Linked DNA regions of Chryseolinea soli. The protein of the gene in region 1 interacts with the protein of each later gene in a pairwise test. Links are inferred from orthologs where the notes say so. Each region holds a gene or a part of one and is shown on either strand. Other genes may lie near its edges. The genes, in order: ruvA and ruvC.

Evidence for each region.
Region 2: the proteins of ruvA (region 1) and ruvC interact in binary tests that used the Escherichia coli proteins (3 or more experiments, as listed by UniProt). The link is inferred for Chryseolinea soli from one-to-one orthologs.

The regions. Positions count from the first base shown.
Region 1 is NZ_CP032382.1:2,702,480-2,712,111, forward strand. What follows is about bases 4,693-7,458. They hold ruvA (Holliday junction branch migration protein RuvA), read right to left. Parts: upstream 6,490-7,458; coding sequence 5,896-6,489; downstream 4,693-5,895. Other genes in these bases: sov (T9SS outer membrane translocon Sov/SprA), read right to left, coding at 4,693-5,890; D4L85_RS11700 (NADP-dependent malic enzyme), read right to left, coding at 6,746-7,458. Also shown: more of sov, read right to left, coding at 1-4,692; more of D4L85_RS11700, read right to left, coding at 7,459-9,025; D4L85_RS11705 (sensor histidine kinase), read left to right, coding at 9,306-9,632. UniProt on the Escherichia coli protein: The RuvA-RuvB-RuvC complex processes Holliday junction (HJ) DNA during genetic recombination and DNA repair.
Region 2 is NZ_CP032382.1:7,508,955-7,518,589, reverse strand. The notes cover bases 3,428-6,196. They hold ruvC (crossover junction endodeoxyribonuclease RuvC), read right to left. Parts: upstream 5,201-6,196; coding sequence 4,655-5,200; downstream 3,428-4,654. Other genes in these bases: D4L85_RS31180 (glycosyltransferase), read left to right, coding at 5,253-6,196; D4L85_RS31190 (glycosyltransferase family protein), read right to left, coding at 3,440-4,588. Also shown: D4L85_RS31210 (DegT/DnrJ/EryC1/StrS family aminotransferase), read left to right, coding at 1-587; D4L85_RS31205 (acetyltransferase), read left to right, coding at 594-1,259; D4L85_RS31200 (TDP-N-acetylfucosamine:lipid II N-acetylfucosaminyltransferase family protein), read left to right, coding at 1,256-2,344; D4L85_RS31195 (PIG-L deacetylase family protein), read left to right, coding at 2,458-3,096; more of D4L85_RS31180, read left to right, coding at 6,197-6,386; D4L85_RS31175 (GAF domain-containing SpoIIE family protein phosphatase), read left to right, coding at 6,440-7,669; D4L85_RS31170 (polysaccharide deacetylase family protein), read left to right, coding at 7,735-8,355; D4L85_RS31165 (glycosyltransferase), read left to right, coding at 8,352-9,464; D4L85_RS31160 (diacylglycerol kinase family protein), read left to right, coding at 9,519-9,635.

The DNA.
Region 1 (9,632 bases):
TACCGTTGATAGAACGAAGCGACATAAGCAGGCGCAATATTCCTTTAGCCAAACCAGGCATGGATTTTTCTTTAACGCTGTCGGCCTTTGTAGGCTTTGGTGGGAGTTTTGGGTTGGTGGGCCGGGTGCTCACCTTGGGTGCTGCATTGAGTTCCTTGAGGAACTTCACTTTGTTATACAGCTTGATCATGTCTATTCGACCAGTATAGTTCTGTTCACGCAAATTCTGGATAGTGTTTTTAAAATTCAAGTCGTCGGGCAGTCCATTCACAATGGGTGGATTGCCCGGGGTGTCGGGCGTGTCGCGTGGCCCGGCGCGCCAGTTGTAGTTCACCTGATAGCGATAGTCGGCCCCCAGCCAGTCCGTGGCGGGAATTTTGTCGAGGGGTACCGTATAGTTCAGGGTCATGCTCTGATCGAAAAGCTTGGCACGACCAAATTTTTTCAAATTCTTTTTGATCTCGGTCGACACCGAATCGCCTTCACCGTCGGGCTCATCGATGATCGCATTCATCCGCGCGTTATAATCGAACGACAGGTTCTTGGAGAGATTCCAATGCACGGCATACGTTCGGTTAAAGGTGAAGAACTTCACATAATTCGGATCGGAGATGAAACCGGAGTTGCGATACACGTTCTTCTGGAACGACCGGTCAAGGTCCATCCGCACGCTGATGTTAGAGGGCATCAGGCTGAAGTTGAAATCTTTGATCACCTTCAACCAGGGCGAATTCAACCCCTTCGAATCTTTGAAGGGTTCGATGCCGGTAGCTTTTGGTGAAAACGTGTAGGCAATGGAACCCTTATATTCTTTTTGCAAAGCTTGTTTGGTCGTGAAGTTCGACCGGTTGGCTTCGCTATAGGCGTAACTGAAGGCAAAGTTCTCGATGTCCCATAGCCGTACCGGTGCATCCGCTCGGGTCTTCACCTTTCGCACGTTGATGAAGTTCAAACTTCGTCGCGTTTCCTGGTCTCGAATGAGCTTGATGTAGTCGCTCCTCTCCTGGTCGGTGTTGAACGACTGCAACGCGGCACTCAGCTTCATGTCCGGGTTGGCGGGGTCGTATTGTGGATTGATCGTCGTGTTCTGATAACTCATGAACATGGGGATCTTGATGCCGGTGTTGCCGGGCAAAAGTTTATCCACATTCACGTTGGCCGAAATGTCGTAGGCCGTGGTTTCATCGCGTGTTCGTTCAAAGATCTTGGAACTCACAGGACCAAAACCAAAGGTTGTGTGACGGAACGCGCCCGTCACCGTAGCAAAGTCAGCAAGCTTTGCGCTGACGGTGGAGTTTACCGCCCAGCCCGGCGTTCGATTGAAATCCGTGACACGAAGTTCGTTGGCCCAGATACAGGCCGAGATCGTTCGCTTGTCGGCTGTTTTTGGATTGCGTATCCCGATCATCATCACCTGCACGCTGCTCAGGTCGGGGCGTCCGAAGATCCGGATCAAGTGGCGGTCCTCCACCAGCTTGGGGCCCTCGCGCGGATACAACTCCGTTAACGGAAAACCTTCGCGATCGCGGGCGGCTTTCAGCGCATAAAGATCATCCAAGGCCAGGTCGATATCGTTTTCCGCGGGCCAGATCACATCGGGATCGTTGGAGTTGGTGGGCCGCGTGATCTTCAACGGGAGCGCTATCTCATAATAGTTTTGATCGAAGTCCGTACCCAACCGCAGGAAGCCTTGCAGCTCACCGTCGTTGGCCTCGCTGTTGGCGTGGAAATACATTTTGATGCGGCCATAGTTGAACAAATCCACCGCACCGGTCTTATAGATCGCCCGCGAGTCGCCGTCATTGAGATTGTCGACGCACACCTGCACCGATTGCTCGTTCAATTGGCGAGGCACCGCCGATGTATTGTCGCGGTCGCGGACCACGCCGGGAGGGATCACATAGCCCGATTTGTTTTCAGAGGCCGCGGCGTTTTCTTCCAGGTTCACCACGTTCACTGTAAAGTTGTTGGGATCGAGTTCGGGATCTTTCACCAGATCGCTTTCCAGCAAATTGTCGGTGTATCTTCTCCAGCGGCTACCCACCATGCGGAAGTTCGCAAAACGCAACACCACCGGATCCTTGAACCCCGTGAGCAACATCCGCGCATACTTGATGGACTTGAAACCATCGATGGCGCCGACCTTGTTCTCGAATTGCCGCACGGGAATACGGAACAAATACCAGGTCACCTGCTCCGGCGAGTTGGTGCCTTTGGTCAGGATCTTGTCCACGATATAACCTTTGTTGATGTCGAGCTGGCCAGGTCGCAGGTCGAGGTTGTATTCGTAATATTCTTCCAGTTCGCTCAGCGTGTTGTCGGCATTGATATCTTCGTTGTCGGGGATCGTGCTGCCCGATGGCGTAACGGCGTCGCTACCCGTGATCACCGGAGAGTTTCCATCCTGCCCGTTGATCTGTTTGTAGCGTTCCAGGATCTGCGCGTTGTTGGCATCCAGATCCGAACCTAAGAAATAATGGAAGTTATCCGCAGACGGATCCTGGATGGATTTATCCCGTGCTGCACCGCCCAGTTGGTTGATGTAATTTTGGAAGAAGGACACTTCCTTGTCGGTTGGCAAACCATCCAACCCCACATCCTGGTTGACCCGCGTGCTGGGATCGTTGTTGAAGGCATTGGTGAGGTATTGTTGGGAAGTAACATAACCCCAATTGTTTTTTGTGGCCTCCCCGTCGAGATTTCCGGTTGGGGGAAGTCCGTTCTCAAACGCGTGCTTGGAATCGCGGATCACATCTTCGGAAATACTGCCGAGTTGAAAGGTCACCTTACCACCCGTCCGGTTCGGTTGTGGTGTGTCGGTGATCCCATCGTCGACGTAGCCGTATTGGCTGTTGATGAAGGGATCGAGCAACCAGAATTCAACGTACTCGATATTGGCTTTGTCGAAATCCACTTCGGTCCGGATGGCGTTGGTAATGGCACCCCAGTTCTTTTCCGGGCTGTTCAGAAAACCGTCGGACGTTTGCAGCGGGTTGTAGTTGTAAGGTCCCCGTTCTTTTGGATAGTAAGCCACGTCGAAGATCTGTTCATAAAAAATACCTTGTGTGAGCTGGCGCAGCGGGAAGATTTCTTTCGGGTCCACGGGCCGCACATAGTGGTTCTTCAGATCGTTGTCCGTGATGTTGTCCGGCTTGAAGCGGCCCACGTTGCGATAGAGTTGATTATCGACCGTATACCAGGCAATTTTTGCGCGCAGGTACCCCGCAGAGAGGTCGTTGCCCAGGCCGTTGCTGGGGTCGAACCGGTAGTCGTCCGTTTTGGGGACGGAAGAGAGTTTCCAGCCCGCCGGGCTCATGAGCGAATAGGGCGTGGCCGTGTTCTCGAAGTCGTCGATATAGGCCGTTCCCTCGCCGTTGATCTTGTTGGAGGTGCCGGGAAGCAACTGTGCAAATTCACCCGTCACAGCCACCGACGATTGTTCCTTCGTTTCCAGGAAGGGCAATGCGTCCACCAACTTGGTGAGCATGCGGCTCTTTTTGTTGACGTTGAAATCAAGACCGTACTGCAAGTTGCGCGCCGGCTCGGTGCCGATCTGGTTGCGGCTGATGAGCGGCCGCTCGTTGTAATACAGCGCCGTACCACCCAGGTTCACATCTTCGCTGAGGTGATAGTCAAACCGTGTGCCCAACAAGCTTCGCGTCTGAAAAGCAAACGGGTCCGACTGTTCATACTTCACTTCAATATTTTTACCCGAGTTTAAAACCGATTCGTTCAAGATGGTCACCTTCCCGAACGTGTAGTCCACGACGAAGTCCGTTCCTTCGTTCAAGGGGATGCCGCCGGCATACAACTTCACCGAACCTTGCGACACGCCGAAGCCCGGTATCAATATTTCCTTCGATGACCCTGCACTGTACAAACCCTTCATGTAGAATTTGTTCTTCGTGGCAAACAATTCGGCATCGGCCTTCGTGGTGTGATAGAGCGTATCGTAAGCGTATTTCTGAATAAGGTAGGCCTGCTGCGGATCCCCGGCGAATGCCTGTCGCAAGGCGTCGCTAAAGGGATGGAGGTAGGGATAGATGATAAGCCCCGTGGTGGAGTTTACGGTGATGCCTTCGATGTAGTCGAAGTTTCCGTCCTTTTGGGGGTCGTTCACGGGGTTGAGTTTATCCAACCCCATCACTTCTACCAACTGCCGCGTCCGCACTTTTGTGCCTTCCTGCAATTGCGGGTTGTCGATACCGGATTTGTCATCGCGGTAGATCACCCGAAGCTGAAAACCATCGCGCGTGAGTTGCGTCACGTTCAGGTTATAGATGTTCTTCATCATCAGGTCCCAAGTGGGGATGATCACTTTGTTTGCATCGCGGATGGCGATCTTGCGGGGGCGCAGCAGCTTCAGGAAGATCACTTCGTTGTCTTTCAGGCTCGCATAGTCGTCGGAAAGTTCACCCACGCGGTAGGCGCGGCCGTTATACGTGTATTCGTAGGCTACGGCGAGGGCTTCGTCGTTTTGAAGCTTGCGCGTCAGCGTTACATAGCCCAACTGTTGGTGGAAGGTATATTCGGTGGTAGCGAGTTTGCGGGCACCGGTGATTTTTTCGTAGTCAGTTCCGTTTATCAGGGCCTTGTTGAATTGAGCGTCGAGGACGCCGGTGATTCCATCGGCATCACGGGGAAATGTTTTAAGCTTGTCGAAAAGATCATTTGACGCGTTGCCGTTTGGTGCATTGGGATTGTTGCTATGCACGGCTGAATTGTAGATGCGCCGGGGTTCCGCGAGATCCATAAATCCCATCACGTTGCGCAGTGTTTGCGTGTCGTTGTTCCGGTTCAAAATGTACACCTCCACACGGGTGATGTTTACCCCGGAAATGATCTGAGGTGGGTTGCCGATCCACTTTTGGTAGTTATCACGGAAAAACTGGCCGAGGAAAAAGTGACGGTTCTCGTCGTAGTTGGAGGCAATGATCTCGAACGGCCGCCCCTGCCCGGCATTGTTGCCGCCCCCCAGGTTAATGGACGCCGTCTTTCCCCGTTGCGTGGTGGCAATGGAGGTGACGTCCAGTTTGCCGAACTGCATTTTGGCTTTGATACCAAAAAGGTTTTGCGCACCCTGGATCAGGGTGTTGTTCAGGGGCAAGCTCACGTTACCGATCTCCAGCTTTTGCAAAATGTCTTCCTTGAAACCGGTGTATTCCACCTTCATGTTGTTCTGGAAGTCGAAGGAGTTGTTGTTGTCGAAGTTGGCGGTGACCTGCAGCTTTTCGCCCACTTTGCCCACCACGCTCATGTTGATCTGCTGGTCGAACTCAAAGCCGCCGTTGCGTTGCTGGCGGATGGGGATGTTGGGGTTGTTGAGGCGCTGGAAGGCGGCCCCGAAGTCCAGTGTCACAAATCCGCGGGGTACGAGCTCCACGTAGCTGCCCCCAAAGATGCGGTCCAGCACGGGACTGATAAAGATCTTGGGGATGAGGCTTCGGCCGGTCACGGCGCTCTCGCCGTCCTGGGCGCGGGCGCGTCCCTTCCAATAGCTTTTCAGGATCTGGCGGTCCTGGTATTGCTTGAACTCCTCGAAGCTCATGCTCGAGGTGGGGCGGTAGTTCAGGTCGCCGATCTTTTCATAGATGGTATAGTTCAGGGCCGTGTCGATGTCCACGTCCAGCTTCATCTGGTTGGGGTCTTTCAGGTAGAGGGGCGAGGCCGTGGTGGTGTTGGAGAACGGATCGCCATAACGGTCGGTGGCCCGGTATGTGGGTCGGCGAGTGGGTTTGTAACTGTCACTCTGGGTCGTGTCGGAAGGGTTTTGGCGCGTAGGTCGGACTTGCCCCGATACCGTCTGGGGTACGAGCAAAATACTCAGCCATGCTACAAACAACTGGCCAAGCGTTAGAGCAACCTGATTCTTCCGTGTAGAGACAGTCAAACGTACTATGCGTTTTTTAGGGCCTGCTTAACTAAATCTTCTAAGGTAATGGTATTTCCCGATTTTTTCAGGACGGTATCAACACTTTTCTCAGCGGCTGCTTTGGGCAGGCCGAGCGTAAGCAAAGCAGATAACGCTTCCTTGCGCAGGGTATTGTGAGGACCCACTGAAATAGACGGCTGAGTTTCGTCCCAGCTTTCCTTCTTCAGCTTGTCCTTCAATTCGATGATGACCCGTTGTGCGGTCTTGCCCCCGATGCCCTTGATGGATTGCAAAGCGGCGGCATCCTCGCGCACAATGGCACTCTTCAACTCCTGGCTGTTCATATACGACAACATCACAATGGCCGTGCTGGGCCCCACCCCGTTCACCGACACCAGTTGTTGAAAGAGCTTCTTTTCCGTCTCGTTACTAAACCCGAACAATACATGCGCGTCCTCGCGAATGCTGAGGTGTGTGTGCAGCATGATGTGCTCTTGTTCTTTGATCTCGGAAAACGTCTGCAGCGAAATATGCAGGAGATATCCCACGCCGTTAACGTCCACGATCACGTGGGTAGGGTCTCGCTGCACCAGCCTGCCTTTGAGAAAAGCGATCATTTTTTTGTACGCTAATTTAGGATGAAAGAACGGTAGGATAAAACGAAAAAGTACAACGCCACAAAGAACCCACCGTGATCTTTGCGTTAAACTTTCGTGCCTGCCCGCCGAAGCTTTAGCGAAGGCGGGCTTGCTCGCCGAAACTTCAGCGAAGACGGGCTTGCTCGCCGAAACTTCAGCGAAGGCGGCTTGCTCGCCGAAACTTCAGCGAAGACTGGGCTCGCCCGCCGAAGCTTTAGCGAAGGCGGGCTAAAAATTACAAGTGCCCGTTCTGCTCGTGTAACTGCGCATCCACCACGGCAATCGCCGCCATGTTCACGATCTCGCGGATGGAGCTACCCAACTGCAGCACATGCACCGGCTTTTTCATCCCCAACAGAATGGGTCCGATGGTTTCCGCTCCTCCAATTTCCATCAGCAGCTTGTAGGCGATGTTGCCCGACGCCAGGTTGGGGAAGATGAGCGTGTTGGCTCCCTCTTTCGCCAGCGCGCTGAACGGGAAGGTCTCCTGTTGCAACGTGGTGTTCAACGCCACGTTCGCCTGGATATCGCCCTCCACCACCAGGTCGGGATTCTTCAGCTTCGCCAGGCGCACAGCTTCTTTCGTTTTCTCCGGCACCTCGCCCTTGGAAGATCCGAAGTTGGAATACGACAGCATGGCCACGCGGGGTTCTATGTCGAAAAATTTCACACCGTGAGCGGTTAGCTCAATGATCTCGGCCAGTTCTTGGGCGTTGGGTTCTACGTTCACCGTGGTGTCGGCGAAAAAGAATGTGCCGCGTTTGGCCAGGACGATATACATGCCCGCCACGCGGTTCACACCGTCGGCCGTGCCGATGATCTGCAGGGAGGGGAGGATGGTTTTGGGATAATCTTTCGTGAGACCGCTCACCAGGGCATCCGCATCGCCGTGCTCCACCATCATGGCGGCAAAATAATTGCGCTCGCGCATCAGGCGCTCACAATCCTGGTAGTTCATGCCCTTGCGTTGGCGTTTCTTGTAGAACTCCTGCGCATAGCGCTTTACGGTTTCTTCTTCCTGGCGCGGATAGAGGATGGGACAATCGTGCAGGTCGAGTTTGTACTCTTCCATCAGTTGCATGATCCGCTCTTTATTCCCCAGCAAGATCGGGAAGGCAATGCCTTCGTCTTTCAGGATTTGTGCCGCCTTCAGCACCTTATGATGATCGGCTTCCGTGAACACTACGCGTTTGGGCTGCTTCTTGGCGCGGTCGATCACGCGCGACATTAATTTTTGATCGATACCAATGCGTTTTTGCAAGATCTCGTGATAGGCGCCCCAGTCCGTGATGGGATTTTTTGCAACGCCCGAATCCATCGCTGCCTTGGCGACCGCCGGCGATACCGTTGTGATGAGGCGTGTGTCAAGGGGTTTGGGAATGAGGTAGTCGCGACCGAACCGGATCTTGTCGGCACCGTAGGCTTTTACCACGATGTCGGGCACGGGCTCTTTGGCCAGCTCGGCCAGCGCTTTGACGGCGGCCAACTTCATGGCTTCGTTGATTTCGGTTGCCCGCACATCGAGGGCGCCTCGAAAAATGTAGGGGAAGCCCAGCACGTTATTCACCTGGTTAGGGTGATCGGAACGGCCCGTGGCCATAATGATGTCGTGGCGCGTTTTCATGGCCAGGTCATAGGCAATCTCAGGGTCGGGATTTGACAGGGCAAACACGATGGGATCTTTTGCCATGGCATTCAGATCGGCAGGCGTGATGGCGTCGGCCACCGAGAGCCCCACGAATACATCGGCGCCCTGCATGGCCTCTTGCAGGCTGTTGATATTTTTTTTGGTGACGAACTGTTGTTTGACCTCGTCCAGACCGGTGCGCTGGGTATTGAGCACACCCTTACTGTCACACATGATGATGTTCTCCGGGCGCGCGCCCAGGGCGATGTATAATTTGGTGCAGCTCACGGCTGCGGCACCCGCGCCGTTCACGACGATGGAAATATCTTCTATTTTTTTACCGACGATCTCCAGGGCATTCAACAAGGCCGAGCACGAGATAATGGCCGTGCCGTGTTGATCGTCGTGCATGATCGGAATATTCATTTTCTCTTTCAGCACCGTCTCGATCTTAAAACATTCGGGTGCCTTGATGTCTTCCAAGTTGATGCCGCCAAACGTTGGCTCCAGTGACTTCACGATCTTGATAAACTCATCGGGGTCTGATTCGTCGATCTCGATATCGAATACGTCGATGCCTGCGAATTTTTTAAACAACACACCCTTTCCCTCCATCACGGGCTTTGACGCCTCGGGACCGATGTTGCCCAATCCCAACACGGCCGTACCGTTGGAAATAACGGCGACCAGGTTTCCCTTGGCAGTATACTTGTAAACATCTTCTTTATTGGCAGCGATCTCCAGGCAAGGTTCGGCCACACCCGGTGAATAGGCCAGGGCCAGGTCCAATTGTGTGCTCAACGATTTGGTGGGAACAACTTCGATCTTTCCCGGTTGTCCCTGCATGTGAAAATTCAGGGCATCCTGTTTTCTGATTTTGATGGACATGTATGAATGTTAGTTAGGTGGGCAAAGATAACAAGCCACGGCAAAAGTTACAGGATTATATCGTGAAGAACCGTTGCCTTACCGGCCCGAAAACAGGTTGTGCATGGCAAAGGAAGCGCCTTGCCAGGGTTGCGGTTCTGGGTTACGGAAGGCAGAATAGTCTGTTTGTAAAATGCAAGCCGGGCTGAAATAAAGTGAACAAAGTTTGCGCTGAATAACAAAGGTTTACCTTTTTCTTCTGAACTTCATACACATTCCAGGTTTGGTTTAAATCTGTTCTATGACGGCAGTCTCATGGCTCAAAGGAGCTGTATTGTACGGCGTGGTTTGTCTCGTGGCGGGGCTGATGCTTATTAATGTTTATCTGATCTATCGCAACAGCCAGGTCATCGAGTTCAACAAACGACAGCAGGAGGAGGCCGAACGAATCAAGGTAAGCGCAACGGATGTGGTTCGCGGCCTGCACTTGCTCGACATGGCGGTGAGAAGTTATGCCATCGTGGAAAAACTCTCCTTCCTCGATGCGCGCGACACGGCCATCTACGATATCAACCAAGCCTTCAACCGGCTGGAGACCGCCTTGCACGCACAACAATACGACCTCAAC
Region 2 (9,635 bases), 4.8 Mb from region 1 along the record:
TGTTTGAATACGGCGACGTCAGTACTTGCAGTTTTCATGCCACCAAACTCTATCACACCATCGAAGGTGGTGCTGTGGTGACGCGTGACCCCGAGCTTTTGAAACGGATGGCCTACTTGCGCAACTTCGGTCATGATGGCCCCGAACGTTTTGCCGACCTTGGCATCAATGGAAAAAATTCAGAGTTCCATGCTGCCATGGGATTGGTCAATCTGAAGTATGTAGACCAGATCATCGAAACACGTCGCAAGCTTTCGGAGCACTACAATAAATTTTTGGGAACCTTCCAGGGTACACGCCCGGTGGTGCCCGACCACGTCACGTATAACTATGCGTATTACCCGGTGATCTTCAACACGGAAGAACTCTTGTTGCGCGTCGTGGACACGCTTCAGCAAAACTGGGTAACGCCACGCCGCTATTTTTTCCCGTCGCTGGAAGATCTTCCTTACGTGGAGAAAAAGGCGCCTTGTGAAGTAACGCATTCGGTGGCAAAACGCGTGCTCTGTCTGCCGTTGTACGACACGCTGTCGCCGGAAGAGATCGATATGATTTTCAGGATCATTTTACGGGTTCAAAACAATTGATATAGCATGGTCGTTGCCGGTGCCAAAGGTTTTGCAAAGGAAGTGCTGGAGATCCTGGCCCAATGCAACGACCTGGAGAACCTCTACTTTTTCGATGACCTGTCGAGCCATGTTCCTGAAAAATTAGTGAACCGCTTCCCCGTGTTGCGCACGATGGATGAAGTAAAAAAAGTCTTTCAACAAACCGGCGATCTGCGATTCACTCTGGGATTAGGCAATCCCGTGTTTCGTTACCGGTTGTGTCAAAAATTTCTGGACGCAGGAGGGAAGCTAACCTCCACCGTGAGCCCCAACACCGACATCGGGCGCTTTGAAAATAGGATGGGTGATGGATGCAACATTCTTTCGGGAACGGTCATCACCAGTCATGTCACCATTGGCGCCGGGTGTTTGATCAATCCGGGTTGCACTCTGTCGCACGACAGTGTGGTGGGTGATTTTGTCGAATTGTCGCCGGGCGTTCGGATAACGGGTGGTTGCATGATTGGCAGCTACTCGGTGTTGGGAACGAATGCCGTGATCCTGCCTAAGGTTCGCGTCGGCCAGAATGTGGTGGTTGGTGCCGGCGCGGTGATCACGAAAGACGTGCCCGACAATTGCGTGATCGCCGGCGTTCCCGGAGTGATCCGGAGAACCCTGTCACCACTCGACCTGGCAAACCTCTTCGCATGAATCTTCACATCGTTCCCGACAGCAGTTTTATAAATGCTTTCTACGATAACCTCAGGGAGATCGGCGCGCTGGAAAATAACCGCATTGTGGTGCGCACCAATGCAAAACGCCTCCAGGTGATCCGTTATGAGTTGCCCTTCGCCAAACTGAACTCTGCTTCCTTTGCGGAAATCGTCGGCGATACTTCCCAGTACGACCAGGTATTCATCCATTACTTTACACCGCTCCTGTATCGCTGGGTAGCCAAAAACAAATTCAAATCCTTGCATTGGATGGTGTGGGGAGGCGATCTGTATAACCTGAGAGAACTGGAAAAACTTTGTTATGGACCCGAGACGCTGAAACGCTATGTCAACCCAGACTGGTCGTTAACAAAATTTCTTTACGAACTAAAGGTCCGGCTAACCCAAACGCCCTATCGCCGTCAGGCCCTCTCGAAAATAAAGAACGTGCTCACCTGGATGGAAGAAGAGTATCGTTTTGCAAAGGACCATCTACCGCTCTCGGCAGATTTCCGTTTCTTCTTTTATGAGAACAACCAGGCCTATCATAAAATCGATGAACTGGTCACCGGCAAAAATGAAGATCATGAAACGCCGGTGTACATCCTTGGCAATTCCGGCTCACCGGCCAACAATCACCTGGAGGTTGTAAATTATCTCGATGAAAAAGAAGTGAAGGCACACCTGCTGATCCCCGTTTCCTATGGCGACGCGCGCTACATAAAATTTCTAAGAAAGAATCTCCACTATCGTCACGGCACCCTGGAATTTGTTGACCGTTATATGAAGTTCGAGGAATACCTGTTGCTGCTTTCCAAAACCGATGGACTCATCATGAACACCATTCGCCCCCAGGGGTATGGAAACATTTTGATGATGATGTATATGAACAAGCCTGTGTTCTTCAATGATAAAAACATTTCGCTTCCCGATCTGACCCGGTTAAATATTCAGTGGCATGCTTTGACTGAGGTGTCGTCCGGAAAGGTGATACGGGATAGCGGTTCGAACAAGTCGCGTATTGCGAGCGTCTTTGCCCATGAGCGGATTCTGGTCCTTTATAAGGAGTTATTTGGTGAATAAGGCGAAAGCCATATCCCAGAGTGGATCGGTTAGTGGTTGATCACAAATTGAATATAGCCAAAGACAAGGTCCCCTGATTTTTAATCCTTAAATTTCCCCCTCAAACTATCCGCATGGACATCACCAAATTCAGGACCGTACTCGTCCTGGCACCTCACACCGACGACGGCGAACTGGGAGCCGGCGGCACCATCGCCAAACTGATCGAAGCCGGAGCCGACGTCTACTACGCTGCCTTCTCCACCGCCGAACAATCCGTACCCGAAGGATTCCCCAAAGACATCCTGAAAACCGAAGTAAAGAACGCCACGTTCCGCCTGGGCATCAAACCCGAAAACCTCATCATCTACAACTACGAGGTGCGCAAGCTCAACTACGTGCGCCAGGAAATCCTCGAAGGCCTGATCCAACTCCGGAAACGCATCAACCCCGACCTCGTCTTGCTGCCGTCGTTAAACGACATCCATCAAGACCATAGCACGGTAGCACAAGAAGGTCTGCGCGCCTTCAAACAACGCACCATCCTAGGCTACGAACTGATCTGGAACAATCTCACCTTCAGCACCAGTTGCTTCGTGCAATTGAAAGAAGAACACATCCGCCGTAAGTGCGACGCACTGAAAGCCTACGAGTCACAACAACACCGTGATTACATCTCGGAACAATTTGTTTTTTCCTTAGCCAAAGCCCGTGGCGTGCAGATTGGCAGCGAATATGCGGAGGCGTTTGAGGTGATACGGCTGATATTTTAACCCGCAGTTGGGAAGGAGCGGTGATGGGGGTGGTGCCTTATTCATGCGGATCACACACCGAGTAGAGTTGTTGGTGGGACACCAACAACGGTGGTGGATATATTGGTATGCGGCTTTGTATGATTATGGGACTGACTATAAAAATAGCAACTGACCGATAAGGATCGGCGAGGGACCAACCAGCCGATACTAGAGGGGAGCACACCGAGGGGAACAATTCAATGATACCACTCCCAACCCACGTCGCAATTACCCAGTTGTTGGCGTCCCGCCAACAACTTCGATTCAGCATCCACCACCACACAATCAAATGACACAACCACAACAATGGCAGGCATTGCAACTAACCCAACTTCTTCAAAGCCTCCAGCAACACAACCTGATTATGTTCCGCACTCAACTCCTCCGCAGCTTTCTGCGTGTTCATCTTAAAACGTGTAACATCCTCCTTCGTCAAAGCCTTCAACGCCTTCGTCATACCCTCCGCAGTAAAATCCTCCGAAACCACCCCAATATCATAACGCTTCACAATCTGGGCGATCTCTCTTAACGGACCTCCTATGATGCCCAGGCGCGCCTGGATGCCATCGAAAAGCTTGTTTGGCAACCCGTTCTCATAATTAAAATTTACGGGGGGAATAAGGATCACGCCCATGTCATAGTTCGCATGCAGCGTCGGCACGATCTCGCTGCCCTTCAGTGCGGGGAGCACCTTGACGTTGCCCATGGCGGCGGCGCGGGCTTTGAAGGTTTCGAAGTATTCTTGGGTTTGGGGTGAGGCGTGGCCGGGCAGCAAGTAGATGAGATCGAGTGTGAAGCGATCGCCCAGCCCTTCCATCATGTCCAGCATGAGGTCGGGACGGCGCGAGATGTTGAAGATGCCGTGGTGGACGAGCTTGATGGGATAGTGGTCGACGGGCTTTGGCGTATGCTGCACATACGGTGAGGCGTTGGTGATGATGAGGGGCTTTACGCCGAAATGCTTTTCATACTCGGTGGCCAATCCCACACCGACGGTGGACATGCCCGCCGTCAACGGAATGTATTTCCGGCAAAGCGCGGTGTTGAAACGCTGAAAGAAAATTCGCCAATACAGGCGGTCCTCAAAATGACGGGGAGCATATTCGTGCGCGTCAAAAAAGACTTTGCTATGGTTTCCTGCGATGTCGAATGCCATGGGGAGGGCTTCGATGTCGTTGGCGATGATGATGTCGAATTTGCGTTCGCGGAGTGGGGCGACGTAGGTTTTGTAGTCGTGCAGCAGCGCGTATGCAATGCGGTTGATGCCCAGGAGGAGGAAGATGGAGGTGATCGCTTTCCGGAAAAAAGTGAGGTTGGTTTTTTTGAGGATATAGAGCTCGCGTGCCGGGTCGGGATAGGCATCGAAACAGGCGGCAGTGACACGATAGTTGTCTTTCAGAAAATTGATCTGCCGGGTGACGCGGGCGTCGTTCTTCAGATCGTTGAAACAAAGAACCAAAAGGGACTTCATGGAGAGAAATTTCGTAAAGATAGAATGCCGGGGAGTTTGGCAACGGCCCGCGGCGGTGTATTAATTTTATTTTGCCCGGCCCGGATTTTCCTTGACAAACGCTTCCCAGGTTTTGGCTTTTGCTTTGGTTTCTCCTTTTTGAAAATGATGACACAAGGCCACCGCCAGCGCGTCGGTGGCGTCCAAGAGTTTAGGGAGCTCCTTGATGGCAAACTGGGCCATGAGCATCCGCGCCACTTGCTCTTTCGAGGCGTTGCCATTGCCGGTCACGGACTGCTTGACCTTCTTGGGGGCATACTCCACGATGGGGATCTCGCGCGACAGGGAAGCAGCGATGGCCACCCCTTGCGCGCGACCAAGCTTGAGCATGGACTGCACGTTCTTGCCAAAGAAAGGAGCTTCCAGCGCCACCTCGTCGGGACTAAACTCGTCGATGAGGCTGATGACGCGCTCGAAGATCTTCTTGAGCCGCAGCTCGTGGCCGGCATATTTGCTGAGGTGGATCACCCCAAACTGGAGCAGGTCTACTTTGGGCTTGCGCACCAGGATGAGCCCGTAGCCCATCACGTTTGTGCCCGGATCGAGACCGAGGATGATCTTTTCTTTTGCCATATTTACCACGGCCCAAGATAGGGAGCGTTTGTAAATTTCTGAAATTGCACGCATGACCACCGTCACCATTCTTTTTTTTGCGCTTTATTTCATCCTGGTGATCGTGTTGTTCGTCGGGTGGAAGAAAGCCGTGGCACAAAAGCCGGGCGTCCCGTCAGGGTTGCGGGCGACCGTGGTGGTGCCGGCACGCAATGAAGCACAGAACATCGCCCGGTTGCTGGACGATTTGAAGCAGCAGACCCACCCGCTGTATGAAGTCATCGTGGTCGACGATCATTCCGAGGATGACACGGCCGACATCGTCCGGCGTCATCTCCAGGAGCATCCAAACATACGCCTGATCAGTAACGCAGGCACCGGTAAAAAGGCAGCCTTAACACGGGGTGTTCAGTTGGCGCAGGGAGCGGTGATCATCACCACGGATGCCGACTGTCGCGTGCCGGCGGAGTGGATCGCGACGCTGTTGTCCTGCTTTGAGAAGGAGGGGGTGCAAATGGTTTTTGGAGGGGTGGCGATACCGGGCAAGGATTATTTTTCCGCGCTCCAATCCCTGGAGTTTGCCAGCCTCATCGGCTCGGGCGCGGGCACGATGGCGTTGGGTGTTCCCACCATGTGCAACGGGGCCAACCTGGCGTTCCGGAAAGATGCCTTTGAGGCGGTGGGCGGCTATGAAGGCAATTTGCACATCCCCTCGGGCGACGATGAATTCCTGCTGCGAAAGATAGCCCAACATTTTCCCGGAGGAGTTGCTTTTTCCGGCGACGAACGTACGCTGGTAACCACAGCGTCCAGCCCAACCCTGCGCGCATTCATCCACCAACGGATTCGCTGGGCAGGAAAGTGGCGGCATCACCAATCGTTTGTTAGCAAGGCATTGGCACTTTTTATTGCGGCCTTCCAGGCGTTGGTCTTTTTGTTGCCGCTGATAGTAGTCATGCAGCGTATCGATGCGGGTGTCGCCCTGGGGTTGTGGGTGGGCAAGGCCGTGTTGGAATACTTTTTTTTGAGAAGCATATCCGATATTCTCCGGCTATCCTGGAATTGGCCCGCTTTTCTTTCGTTACAAGTCTTGTATCCACTTTATATTTTGTCAATCGGTGTCTTTTCGAACTTTCATACGTTTGAGTGGAAGGGGAGAAAACTAAAGTCGCTCACGATCAGTCATAACGATGTAAAACATTTTTAGGAGCGGCAAAAACGTTGTGTTCAATTCGCTTTTCAGATTAACTTTACCGTAACATGACAGAACAAACCCTCAAAGCTAAATTTGAAATCAAAGAACTCGAGCTCAATGCGCTGCTCGAGATCACGCAGGCTATTAACAGTAATCTATCGGAAGAATCCCTCTACAAGATCTATAATTTCACGCTCCGCTCGAATCTCAACATCCAGAAGCTCGCCCTCTTTGTGTTGGACGATGAATGGAGCTGCAAAGTAAGCTTCGGCACCAAGAAACATTTTCACAAGGCCAACCTGTTGCCGGCCTTCAAGACCATACAAGACATTACGCATCTGCGCGAATTCGAGCAGTGCGACTTCACCGTGTTCGACATCATCATCCCCGTCACCCACAAGAGCACCACGCTCGCCTTGGTGTTTGTCGGCGGCCTGGAGATGGACGATCAGAGCTATGAGAACGAAGACGGCATCAAGTTCATCCAGGCGCTCAGCAACATCATCATCGTTGCGATCGAAAACAAAAAGCTGGTGCGCAAGCAACTGGAACAGGAATCGTTCCGCAAGGAGCTCGAGATCGCCAGCGACGTGCAGCAGTTTCTCTTTCCCGACAAATTGCCCAACACCGACCGGCTGAAAGTGGAAGCCAGCTACCTTCCCCACGACATGGTGGGCGGTGACTACTACGATTATATTCCCATCAACAAAAATCAATTCCTCATCTGCGTGGCCGACGTCAGCGGCAAAGGCATACCCGCCGCGTTGATGATGTCGAACTTTCAGGCGTCGTTGCGCACGCTGTTACGACAGACACCCAACCTGACCGATATCATCGAAGCGTTGAACTTCCAGGTGTTGGAAAATACAAAGGGGGAGAAGTTCATCACCTTCTTCGCGGCTATCTACGACATCCGGTTGAAGACGATGGTCTATGTGAATGCCGGTCACAATCCGCCGATCCTGATCGACAAAAAGAATGGCTTGCGCTTGCTGGAAGACGGCTCGACCGTGCTCGGCGCCATGCACCCCCTGCCGTTCCTCAACGAAGGCTTCGTGACCGACCTCGACGACTTCCTCCTGTTCTGCTACACCGACGGCCTCACCGAAACGCGAAGCGAACAAGGTGTTGAATTCGGCGTGGACGCGTTGCTGGATTATTTCAAACAGGACCTGACCTACACCAAAGAGTTAAAGACCATCCACCAGGACATCATCGTCGCCCTCGACAACTTCAAAGGCAAGAACGGATACAACGACGACATCACCATCCTTTCGTGCCGGGTAGGAGGATAGTTTTTTTGTTGCACGGTAGGCATACTACCGGTCATGGTCGGTCATTTTATATCGGGATTTGATCTATGCTTCACCGGACACCTTCGCTGCTTCCCTTCCTGTATCCTTCGCTCACCTGGAGAATAGAAAACGCATCGCGGGAATTGTACCTGACCTTTGATGACGGACCCGTTCCCGGCCCTACAGAATTTGTACTGGACACGCTCGCGGGGCACAACGCCAAGGCTACTTTTTTTTGTATTGGTGATAACGTCCGGAAGCACCCCGACATTTTCAAACACGTGGTTGCCAAGGAACATGCGGTGGCCAATCATACCTTCAATCATATGAATGGCTGGAGAACAAATCGTGGCGACTATGTGCAAAACATAAAACAGTGCCAGGAAGAAATGGCCCGGTACACCAAAGTGCCGGCGCTCTTTCGTCCTCCCTATGGACGGATCACCCGAAGCCAAATAAAAGCACTTGCCGATTTCCGGATCATCATGTGGGACGTGCTTTCCGTGGACTACGACCGGCACCTGAGCGCCGAGCGTTGTCTGAAGAACACCATCAACGCCATACGCCCCGGCTCCATCATCGTTTTCCACGACAGCCTCAAAGCCGAACGGAACATGACCTATGCGTTGCCGCGCGTGCTCGATCATTTTACGCAACAAGGTTTTCAATTCAAAACACTTTCGTGACCAAACGCGTACTGATAGCGCCGCTGGACTGGGGCCTCGGGCATGCCACCCGTTGCATCCCGCTGATCCGTGAGTTGCAGCGAAGAGGCTGCGAAGTGTTTATTGCCGGCAGCGGCGATTCCCGCTTACTCCTGGAGAGAGAGTTTCCACAACTCACCTTCCTGGAATTACCCGGCTATCAACCGTCATACCCTGCAACGCGGAGCATGGCCTGGAGCATGGCCCGGCAACTTTCAAAGTTCAGACGCGCCATCCGTGAAGAGCATGCCTGCGTGGAGCGCTATGTCAAGGAGCACGCCCTCGATCTCGTCATTTCCGACAACCGTTATGGCTGCTGGACCGCGTCGGCGCCCAGCATATTCATTACGCATCAAAGCAACATCCTCATGCCAAAACGCTTTGGTTGGATGGCCCCGTGGATCCGCCGGATCAACCATTCTTTCATCCGGAAGTTCACCGAATGCTGGATCCCCGACTTTCCCGGCGATCATGCCCTGGCCGGAGACTTGATCACCTTTGGGAGACACCAGGCGAACTATGCAGTCCGCTACATCGGCCCGCAATCAAGATTCATCCCAACGCATACGGCAAAGACCATGTACGACATGGTCTGTGTCTTCTCCGGACCCGAGCCGCAACGCACTGTGTTCGAGAACATCGTGGTGCCGCAGGTGAAGGCGTCGGGTCTGAGATATTTTGTGGTGCGGGGACTTCCTGCTGCCGCGGAGGAGCAATCCAATGATAATTGTGTTAACTTCCTTTCCGGGGCGGCGCTACAAACCGTGTTGGAACAGGCATCGTGCGTCATTGCGCGGAGCGGGTTCAGTACGGTGATGGATTTGAGTGCCTTGCAGAAGCGGGCGATCTTTGTTCCCACCCCAGGCCAGACGGAACAGGAATACCTGGCGGCCCGACTCATGAAACAAGGCGTGGCCTTCATGCAGGAACAACACCGGTTCAACCTCGCCGTCGCGTTGGAGGAATCTAAAAAGTATAAGGGCTTCACACAGTCTCCCGCAGACCCTGCGTTGTTAGCCGGCACGTTGGATAGCGTATTTGAATCGTTGGGTAAACCTCAAAGGCAAAAAGAACTTGTTGATGGGAAGTAATTTGATGTCGTTCGTTGCGTTTGCTTGTTCGATTACATCATTGTCAAAAAAAATATGAAAAGCCTTTTAAGAAGTTTCGTCTATGCCTTTCAAGGGATATCGTCGGCCATTTCCGGCGAGCGCAACCTCAAGGCTCAGATCGCCGTGGCGTTGTTGGTGATTGGTGCCGGG